DNA from 2 places in the Streptomyces sp. NPDC111656 genome. Region 2 is predicted to be linked to the other one. Evidence: riboswitches for the same ligand, from Rfam matches in the RefSeq annotation. Region 2 holds a riboswitch; the other holds the start of a gene.
What was found. A riboswitch is a leader RNA that binds a small molecule or an ion and turns the genes downstream of it on or off. The one in region 2 is predicted to bind S-adenosylmethionine.
Positions count from the first base shown of each region.

Region 1: linked by a shared signal. The riboswitch ahead of thrC (threonine synthase) and the one ahead of ACZ7M3_RS32905 (putative leader peptide) in region 2 are both predicted to bind S-adenosylmethionine.

Region 1 covers NZ_JBVKCA010000010.1:188,706-193,505, forward strand. The annotation lists gene groL (chaperonin GroEL) at 1-1,193, opposite strand, end outside; gene ACZ7M3_RS28455 (cold-shock protein) at 1,549-1,755, opposite strand; gene ACZ7M3_RS28460 (MoaD/ThiS family protein) at 2,216-2,491, opposite strand; gene thrC (threonine synthase) at 2,606-3,934, opposite strand; SAM riboswitch class I at 3,952-4,098, opposite strand; gene ACZ7M3_RS28470 (glucosyl-3-phosphoglycerate synthase) at 4,278-4,800, shown strand, end outside.
Region 2 covers NZ_JBVKCA010000013.1:155,645-160,444, forward strand. The annotation lists gene ACZ7M3_RS32880 (dioxygenase family protein) at 1-85, shown strand, start outside; gene ACZ7M3_RS32885 (maleylpyruvate isomerase family mycothiol-dependent enzyme) at 141-935, shown strand; gene ACZ7M3_RS32890 (MarR family winged helix-turn-helix transcriptional regulator) at 960-1,505, opposite strand; gene ACZ7M3_RS32895 (YceI family protein) at 1,662-2,177, shown strand; gene ACZ7M3_RS32900 (glutathione S-transferase C-terminal domain-containing protein) at 2,234-2,923, opposite strand; gene ACZ7M3_RS32905 (putative leader peptide) at 3,076-3,156, opposite strand; SAM riboswitch class IV at 3,187-3,333, opposite strand; gene ACZ7M3_RS32910 (amino acid ABC transporter permease) at 3,803-4,768, shown strand; gene ACZ7M3_RS32915 (amino acid ABC transporter ATP-binding protein) at 4,765-4,800, shown strand, end outside.

The DNA.
Region 1 (4,800 bases), on a different contig from region 2:
ACGGCGTCCTCGATGCGGTGCTTGCGCTCCTTGAGCTCGACCTCGGTGGCGGCACCGGCCTTGATGACGGCCACGCCGCCGGCCAGCTTCGCCAGGCGCTCCTGGAGCTTCTCGCGGTCGTAGTCCGAGTCGGAGTTCTCGATCTCGGCACGGATCTGGTTGACCCGGCCCTGGACCTGGTCGGCGGAGCCGGAGCCGTCCACGATCGTGGTCTCGTCCTTGGTGATGACGACCTTGCGGGCACGGCCCAGCAGGTCCAGACCCGCGTTCTCCAGCTTGAGGCCGACCTCCTCGGAGATGACCTCGCCGCCCGTGAGGATGGCGATGTCGCCGAGCATGGCCTTGCGGCGGTCACCGAAGCCCGGAGCCTTGACGGCGACGGACTTGAAGGTGCCACGGATCTTGTTGACGACCAGGGTCGACAGGGCCTCGCCCTCGACGTCCTCGGCGATGATCAGCAGGGGCTTGCCGCCCTGCATGACCTTCTCCAGCAGCGGGAGCAGGTCCTTGACCGAGGAGATCTTGGAGTTGGCGATCAGGATGTACGGGTCGTCGAGGACGGCCTCCATACGCTCCATGTCGGTGGCGAAGTACGCCGAGATGTAGCCCTTGTCGAAGCGCATACCCTCGGTGAGCTCAAGCTCCAGACCGAAGGTCTGGGACTCCTCGACGGTGATGACGCCTTCCTTGCCGACCTTGTCCATCGCCTCGGCGATGAGCTCGCCGATCTGGGTGTCGGCGGCGGAGATGGAGGCCGTGGAAGCGATCTGCTCCTTGGTCTCGACATCCTTGGCCTGCTCAAGAAGGGCACCGGAGACGGCCTCGACGGCCTTCTCGATACCACGCTTGAGAGCCATCGGGTTGGCGCCGGCGGCTACGTTGCGCAGGCCCTCGCGGACGAGCGCCTGGGCGAGAACGGTCGCCGTCGTCGTACCGTCACCGGCGACGTCGTCCGTCTTCTTGGCGACTTCCTTGACCAGCTCGGCGCCGATCTTCTCGTACGGGTCCTCGAGCTCGATCTCCTTGGCGATGGAAACACCATCGTTGGTGATCGTGGGGGCGCCCCACTTCTTCTCGAGGACGACGTTGCGGCCCTTGGGGCCAAGGGTGACCTTGACGGCGTCGGCGAGCTGGTTCATCCCGCGCTCGAGACCGCGCCGTGCCTCCTCGTCGAACGCGATGATCTTGGCCATGTGAAGTGGTCCTCCCGGACTGGGGTGGATTGCTCCGGACCGCGCTGGCGCCCGCGACGGACGGCCTGCCTGCCCCGTGGTTCCTTGCACCACCTGGCCTGCGGGCCTCACCGACCCGGTCCTTCGTTATCACTCTCACCTTCAGAGTGCTAACGCCAATGATTAGCACTCGCCCCTGCCGAGTGCAAGCGCCTTCCCTTGATCCGCAGGTGAGAAGGGGCGCGCAACCCGCGCGTCGCGCCGGTGCGCGAGCGGACCCACGACGGCGTCATGACAGTGCACGGACAGACCGAAGGGCTCGTACCCCATGGGATACGAGCCCTTCGTCACGTCGAACAGTCAGTCGGCGCGTGCTTCAGCTGGTCGCGAGCCGGACCATGTCCGCCTGCGGCCCTTTCTGGCCCTGCGAGATCTCGAAATCGACCCGCTGACCCTCTTCCAGGGTGCGGTAGCCGTCCATCTGAATCGCGCTGTAGTGGACGAATACATCCGCACCACCGTCGACCGCGATGAAGCCGTACCCCTTCTCCGCGTTGAACCACTTGACGGTGCCCTGAGCCATGCCTAACTCCCCTATTACTGGCCCTTGCACAGGACCGCACTTCGCGGACCCGGGTCAGACCTCACCCCCCAACGGTTGGGGGTGTGCGCCGGAACGCGTCGACCGCGGCTGAATGTATCTGTCCAACTGCCGTCTGCAACAGGTCAATCGGACGAGAATTCCGGGCACGGCTGATCGGGAATATAGGGAGAATTTGCGAAGATTCAGGGCAAGTCGGGCCCCATAAAAGCCGTATAAGGCTCAAAAGCGCGGGACACTTTGGCTACTTCTTGTCGGACTTCGGGCGCGAACTCATATGCGCCCGGCATGCAAAGTGGAGCCGGTTCCCCAACTGTACCCCGCTCAACCATACAGAATTGCCCCCTCCGCTTCTCTCACGGAGGGGGCAATTCGATGAACTCTCGGTAATTGGCATTACCAAGGGTAACTATCTCACCCTGGGTAACGGCACGCGAGGAGGTCAGCCACCGGCGACGGCGGGGATGATCGAGACGCCCACGCCGTCCGGCGTCGCCGTCTCCAGACCCTGCTCGAAGCGGACGTCGTCGTCGTTCACGTAGACGTTGACGAACCGGCGCAGCTTGCCCTGGTCGTCCAGGACGCGCGCGGCGATACCCGTGTGGTTCTTCTCCAGATCCGCGATGACCTCACCGAGGGTCCCACCCTCGGCCGTCACCTCGGCCTGACCACCGGTGTAGGTGCGCAGGATGGTGGGGATGCGGACGGAAACGCTCATTCTTGTGACCTCCGGTCAGGTAAGGGCTTTTAGGGGCGCGGGGTGTTGCTAAATATGCGGCTCCGCCGCGTGGGCGCGACCAGCGCCCACCGGCCCGCAGACGAACAACGACGCTTACGCGAGCCCAGCTTCCCTGAAGGACTCAAGGCTGGGGCGGATCGTCGCGGTGAGCCCGGTACCCGCCACCGCGTCCAGCGTCTTCAGACCATCACCGGTGTTCAGGACGACGGTGGTCAGACTCGGGTCGAGGAGCCCGTTCTCGATCAGCTTCTTGGTGACACCCACGGTCACCCCACCCGCCGTCTCCGCGAAGATCCCCTCCGTACGCGCGAGCAACTTGATCGCGTCGACGACCTGATCGTCGTTCACGTCCTCCACGGCCCCACCCGTACGCCGCGCGATGTCCAGCACGTACGGCCCGTCGGCCGGGTTGCCGATGGCGAGCGACTTGGCGATGGTGTTCGGCTTCTGGGGCCGTACGACGTCGTGGCCCGCCTTGTAGGCGACGGACACCGGCGAGCACCCCTCGGCCTGGGCACCGAAGATCTTGTACGGCTTGTCCTCGACCAGTCCGAGCTTGATCAGCTCCTGAAGACCCTTGTCGATCTTCGTGAGCTGGGAGCCGGAGGCGATGGGGATCACCAGCTGGTCGGGGAGCTTCCACCCCAGCTGCTCGCAGATCTCGTACGCCAGGGTCTTGGAGCCCTCCGCGTAGTACGGCCGCAGGTTGACGTTGACGAAGCCCCAGCCCTCGCCGGCCGGGTCGCCGATCAGCTCGGAGCAGAAGCGGTTCACGTCGTCGTAGTTGCCCTCGATGCCGACGAGCTCACCGCCGTAGATCGCGGCCATGACGACCTTGCCCTGCTCCAGGTCGTGCGGGATGAACACGCAGGAGCGGAAACCGGCCCGGGCGGCGGCGGCGCCGACGGCGCCGGCGAGGTTGCCGGTGGAGGAGCAGGAGAGGGTGGTGAAGTTGAAGGCGCGGGCCGCTTCGATGGCCTGGGCGACGACGCGGTCCTTGAAGGAGTGCGTCGGGTTGCCGGAGTCGTCCTTGACGAAGAGCTTGCCGGCCTCGACGCCCAGCGCGCGGGCGAGGTTGTCGGCCTTGACGAGCTTGGTCCAGCCGGGGTTGATGTTCGGCTTGTCGGCGACGTCGGCCGGGACGGGCAGCAGCGGCGCATAACGCCAGATGTTCGCGGGGCCCGCTTCGATGCGCGCCCGGAGCTCTTCGGTTTCGTAGGCCGAGAAGTCGTACGCGATCTCCAGCGGGCCGAAACACTCCTCGCAGGCGAAGACCGGGCCGAGCGGCACGCGGTGCCCGCACTCGCGGCAGGAAAGCGCGGCGGCGGGTCCGAGATCCACACCGACTACGGTGGTGGTGTCGCCCGCGACAGGGTTCGTGGTGCTTGCAACAGTCGAACTTGCAACAGTCTGCGCAGCCATGGAGGCGAGGCCCTTTCTCCTCATCTTCCTCACGACGCACTTCGCCGTGAGACGGATTTGGCACCTTCCCTAGCCGGGAGCCTCGCCACATCAATGTGACAGGACCAGCTGGAGGGTTGCCGGGGCTTCATCGGGCCGTATCCCTCTGCCCCTCTGGATGAGCGGTATTCGGTTGTGTCGTGCGGGTGGTGCGGTGGTCCGCAAATGATCTACGACATGCGATGGTCATCCGCGTTGTTCAAGACTGTAACCGAAGGCCAGGACAGTTGAGATAGTCGTCCGAACCGCGAGATGGATCACACCGTGAGACACCGGGTGATCAGACAGTGAGGAGCCGCAGACTGTGCTGAAGGAAACTGAGCGCTGGCTGAGCAATCGCTCCTGGTCCGTGACCGATCGCCCGCTCCACAGACTCATGTCCGCCAAACGGGCCACGGGCTCCTCGGTGAGCGTCGTCCTGCCTGCGCTGAACGAGGAGGAGACGGTCGGCGAGATCGTCGCCGTCATCCGCCACGACCTGATGCAGCAGGTGCCCCTCGTCGACGAGATCGTCGTCGTCGACTCGGGCTCGACCGACCGCACCTCGCAGGTGGCCGCCGCGGCGGGCGCGCGCGTGGTGCACCGGGACGAGATCCTGCCGCGCATCCCGACCGTGCCCGGCAAGGGCGAGGTGCTGTGGCGTTCCCTCCTCGTGACGAGCGGGGACATCGTCTGTTTCATCGACGCGGACCTGAAGGAGTTCTCCTCGGACTTCGTCTCCGGGATCGTGGGGCCGCTGCTCACCGAGCCCGGTGTGGACCTCGTCAAGGCGATGTACGACCGTCCGCTCGGCGGTGCGGCGGGGCAGGGCGGCCGGGTCACCGAAC
Region 2 (4,800 bases):
CCCGAGTGCCGACCGGGCGGTGCGCACCACCGTCGAGGGTTTCATGATGGGCTTCTCCAAGCGGTCCTTCCAGACCGCGGTGTGAACCCTTGAACCCTCCGTACCGACACACACCGCTTCCACGTCAACGGAGTTGAGACATGAACGACCGTGCCGACCAGACCATCGACGCCCTGCGCGGCGGACACGACTACCTGACCGCCGTGGTGCACGGGCTCGCCACCGCCGACCTCACCCGGCCGTCCGGGGCGTCGGAGTGGGACGTGTCCCAGGTCCTCAGCCACCTGGGCAGCGGCGCGGAGATCGGCCTCGCCTCCCTGGAGGGCGCGCTGCACGGCACCGGGCCCAGGGACGGCGACTTCAACAAGTCGGTGTGGGCGCGCTGGGACGCGATGTCCCCGGTCGAGCGCGCCGAGAACTTCGTGACCGTCAACGAGGCGCTGGTGCGCGCATACGAGGCTCTCGATCCGCGGGCCCGTGCCGAACTCCGGGTCGACCTCGGCTTCCTGCCCGCGCCCGTGGACGTCGCGACGGTGGCGGGTCTGCGGCTCGGCGAGTTCACCCACCACACCTGGGACGTGGAGGTGGCCTTCGACCGTACGGCGGTTCTGGCGCCCGCCGCGGTCGAGCCGCTCCTCGACCAGGCCGGACTGCTCATCGGCTTCCTCGGCAAGGTCGAGGCCCTCGGTGGGCGGCAGGTTCGCCTCGCGGTCCACACCACCGCTCCCCGGCACGCGTTCGGGCTCGACCTGGTCGACGCGGTCGCGCTCACCGACGAGCCGGCCGAGCCCGACGCCGTCCTGAGCGCACCGGCCGAGTGGTGGCTGCGGCTCGTCACCGGCCGCCATGCCGCCACCCACACCCCGGCCGAGGTGACCCTCAAGGGCGACGCCCTCACCCTGGACGACCTGCGACGCGTCTTCCCCGGGTTCTGATCCGCCGGTCCATCCCCTGAGGGGCTACTTCACCGGCCCCTCGGGGGCCGCATCGCCACCCTCGACCTGCCCGGAGCCGGCACCGGGATGCGGCGAGGGTGGCAGCAAGTCGTGCAGGGCCTCGTAGCGCTGCGCGCAGGCCGTCTGTGCGATGGCCTGCGAGACGGCGTCGGCCAGCGGGCCCGTGGACTCGCGCAGCAGTCGACGCGCCTTGTCCGTGAGGACCACCTCGATACCGCGTCGGTCACCGCACGCCGAGCGCCGTGTGATCAGTCCCGCGTGCTGCAGACACGCCACCTGATAGGTCAGCCGCGTCTTGGGGCGGCCCAGCAGTTCCGCGATCTGGGTCATCCGCAGGCTGGATCCGGGCTGGTCGGCCAGCAGACACAGCACCAGGAACTCGTCGTGCGAGACGTCGAGGGTTTCCTTGACGCGGGCGCGCAGTTGCTGCTCGATCGCCCCGGCCGCCGCCAGAAGACGCATCCAGGCCCGCAGTGGGGCGGGCAGCAGCTCACCGTCGCCCGACGGCTCGCGTTCGGGCAGGTCAGCGGGGGCGGAAGGGTCGGCCATAGTGTCACAGTCTACCGGTTGTCCAAATTTGAAGAACCGGCTAGCGTGGAGTCATCCAAATTTGGATGACCGCGTTGTCCCCACAGTCCCCGTGTGCCGCGCGCCCCGTGCGTCGCGCACCCCTGTGCACTGCCCGTAACCGTCTGGAGAACTCTCATGACCGTCGCCGTCGAAACCGGCCTGTGGCAGCTCGACCCCGCCCGTACCACCGTCGCCATCAAGCACAAGACGATGTGGGGCATGGTCACCGTGAAGGGCACCTTCACCGGAGTCGCCGGAGAGGGCGAGGTCCAGCCCGACGGGACCGCCCGCGGCACCATCACCCTGGATGTCGCGTCCCTGGACACGAAGAACGCCAAGCGGGACAAGCACCTCCGCTCCGCCGACCTCTTCGACGCCGACCGCCACCCCACGATCACCTTCGCCGTCCGCGACGCCGTCCTCGGTCAGGACGACACCGTGGAGATCAACGGGCAGCTGACCGTGCGCGGCATCAGCCGGCCGCAGCCCGTCACCGGCCGGGTGACCGGGGCGAGCGCCGACACGGTCACGCTCACCGCGGAGTTCACCGTGGACCGCGACCAGTTCGACATGGGCTGGAACCAGATGGGCATGATCCGCGGCCTGACGACCGTCACCGGCACGCTCGTCTTCACCCGCGCCAACGGCTGAGTCGACGCGGCGCCGGGGCCCGGGCCCTACGGCCCTACCGGCCCCGGCGTACGCGCTCAGCGCACCTTGCCGTGGAAGGCCGGGTGGGCGTCGAGCCGACGTACGTAGTCGCGGAGTCGACCGTAGGGGGAGAGGGACTCCGTCGGGCCGAGTTGGGTCAGAGCCACCCAGAGGTCGACGTCCGCGGCCGTCAGCTCGTCGCCCAACGCGTAGACGCGCGAGGCGAGTTGCCGGTCCAGCGACTGGAGTGCCGTCGTGCGCGCAAGCGGCGGCGCGGCGGGGGTGACGTCCCGGTCGAGGAGTTCGCGCAAGGCGTCGATGTCCGCGGCGAGGGCCGGTGGGTTCAGCCGGGGGAGGCGGGCGTCGCTCCGGCAGACCGGCAGCCCGGCGAGGTCACGCAGGATGTCCGGCGTGTGGTTGCTCACGATCCGTCCGCTCCAACGGTCGCACAGCGCGGGCGCGGTGAGCGGGCCGTCGTAGTGGTGCCAGGTGGCCTCGTACGCGCGGCGCAGTGCGGCGAACGCGTCGGGTGTCTCGGCGGGAAGCGTCAGCAGCGTGGTGGCGACCGAGTCGTGGAGACCGAGCAGCTCCAGGGTGACCGAGATGCGCAGCGAGCGCGGACAGCCCTCGGCGAGGTACAGCTGATAGCGGTGCGGCGCCGGGTAGAAACCGCCGGCCAGGCCGACGCCGATGCGGCTGCGGATGCGGTGGGGGCGAGGGGCGGCGAGCGAGACTGTCTTGGGCATGACTCTCCAGGCAACGTCGAAGCCCCCGCGGCCCGTTGGACGGCGGTGGCGGAACGGAGTGACTGCGCTGACGTACGGGCCGGTCCGGATCGTGGGACGTGCCTGACCGGACGGACCGCGTGGACCAGTACGCGCTGGACGGACCGCCTGGACTAGTACGCGCTGGAGACCCGCTGCAGATCGATGTGCAGGCGCCTGGTCAGACCGCTCGTGCTCCTCCTGGCCATTCCCATCGCTCCCGTGTCCGGGGCTCGCGAGAGGCGAGACCACGCTTGCCCCACCGCACCGGCGGGACCCGGTCGTCACCCGGGGCACCCCGTCGCGGTGGAAGGGTTGCCTGTCAGCGGGCCGGGGCCGATAACCGCGTCGAACGGGAGAAACCCGCACGACGGGCGCTGACAATCGTGACCGTCCCAGCCAGTCTCGGTGCGGTCCGCGGAGCAGTCAAGAAGGCATATGCGCGGTCTCACCACGTGGTCGTTCCGGCCGGGGCGCGTTGACATTCGTTTGGGGCCATGCCTAACTTACGCCGCATCGGACCGGATCGATTCCGGTGCGTTCGAGGCCCAGCGGGGCGGAATGGTGACGGTGAACGCGATGTACGCAGCTGACGGGACGACCGCTTCGCGGCGCCACGGCTGCCCCGCCGCCGCACTGTGTCGTAGCTCCCGCGGCGCCCGCTGTCTCTGTCAGGGCTGACCGCTTCCGCCTTCCGCGGCGTTGAACGTCCGCACGGCTCGACCTCCCTCGCCCGCCGCCCTGTCGGCGCGCAGTCGGTGAGCCTCTCCTCCCTCCATACCCCCTGACATCCGTCTGTCCCCGCGCGCACCGCCGTCGTACGGGCCGGCGGCGGTGTGTCCGCATTCGTTGGAGCCCTTTATGAGTGAATCCCTGGGCTCCGCCGTGCCGTTGAGCACGTCGGAGCCCCGCCCGGCAGCGGCACAGCGCGTGCTGCCCCTGCGCCACCCCGGCCGCTGGATCGCCTCGGCGATCGTGCTCGTCGTGGTCACCCAGATCGTCCACGGGCTGGCGACCAACCCCTTCTTCCAATGGGACCGGTTCCAGTACTGGTTCCTGCGTCCCACGATCCTCGACGGCCTGCTCATCACCCTCGAAGTGACGCTCTACAGCGCCGTGTTGGGCCTGCTCGTCGGCATCCTGCTCGCCCTGGCCCGACTCTCCGAAAGCCCCGTGCTGCGCGCGGTGAGCTGGGTCTACATCTGGCTGTTCCGCTCGGTGCCCCTCATTGTCGTCCTGCTCTTCCTCTACAACTTCAGCGCGCTCTACAAGACGCTGAGCCTCGGCGTCCCCTTCGGCCCCGCCTTCTTCACCTTCGACGAGTCCCGGCTCGCCACCGACATGGTCGTCGCGGTCGTCGGACTGAGCCTCAACGAGGCGGCGTACGCGGCGGAAGTGGTCCGCGGCGGCATCCTCTCCGTCGACCAGGGCCAGCACGAGGCGGCCTCCGCGCTCGGTCTGCCCAAGGGGTACCAGTTCACGAGGATCGTGTTCCCGCAGGCGCTGCGCTCCATCACCCCGAACTACGTCAACCAGCTGATCGGCCTGATCAAGGGCACCTCGCTGGTCTTCTACGTCTCGCTGCTCGACCTCTTCGGCTCGGTGCAGAGCATGGGCTCCACCTACCCCGGCGACATTGTGCCGCTGCTGCTGGTCGCCACCGCCTGGTACCTGATCCTCACGAGCGTCGTGTCCGTCGCCCAGTTCTACGTCGAGCGGTACTACTCGCGGGGCGCGCTGCGCTCCCTCCCGCCGACCCCGTTGCAGAAGGTCCGCACCGGTCTGCGTGACCTGCGGGCCCGGGTCCGCAAGGAGGCGGCGATATGACCGGCGAGACGCTCGAGATCCGACCGGCCGCC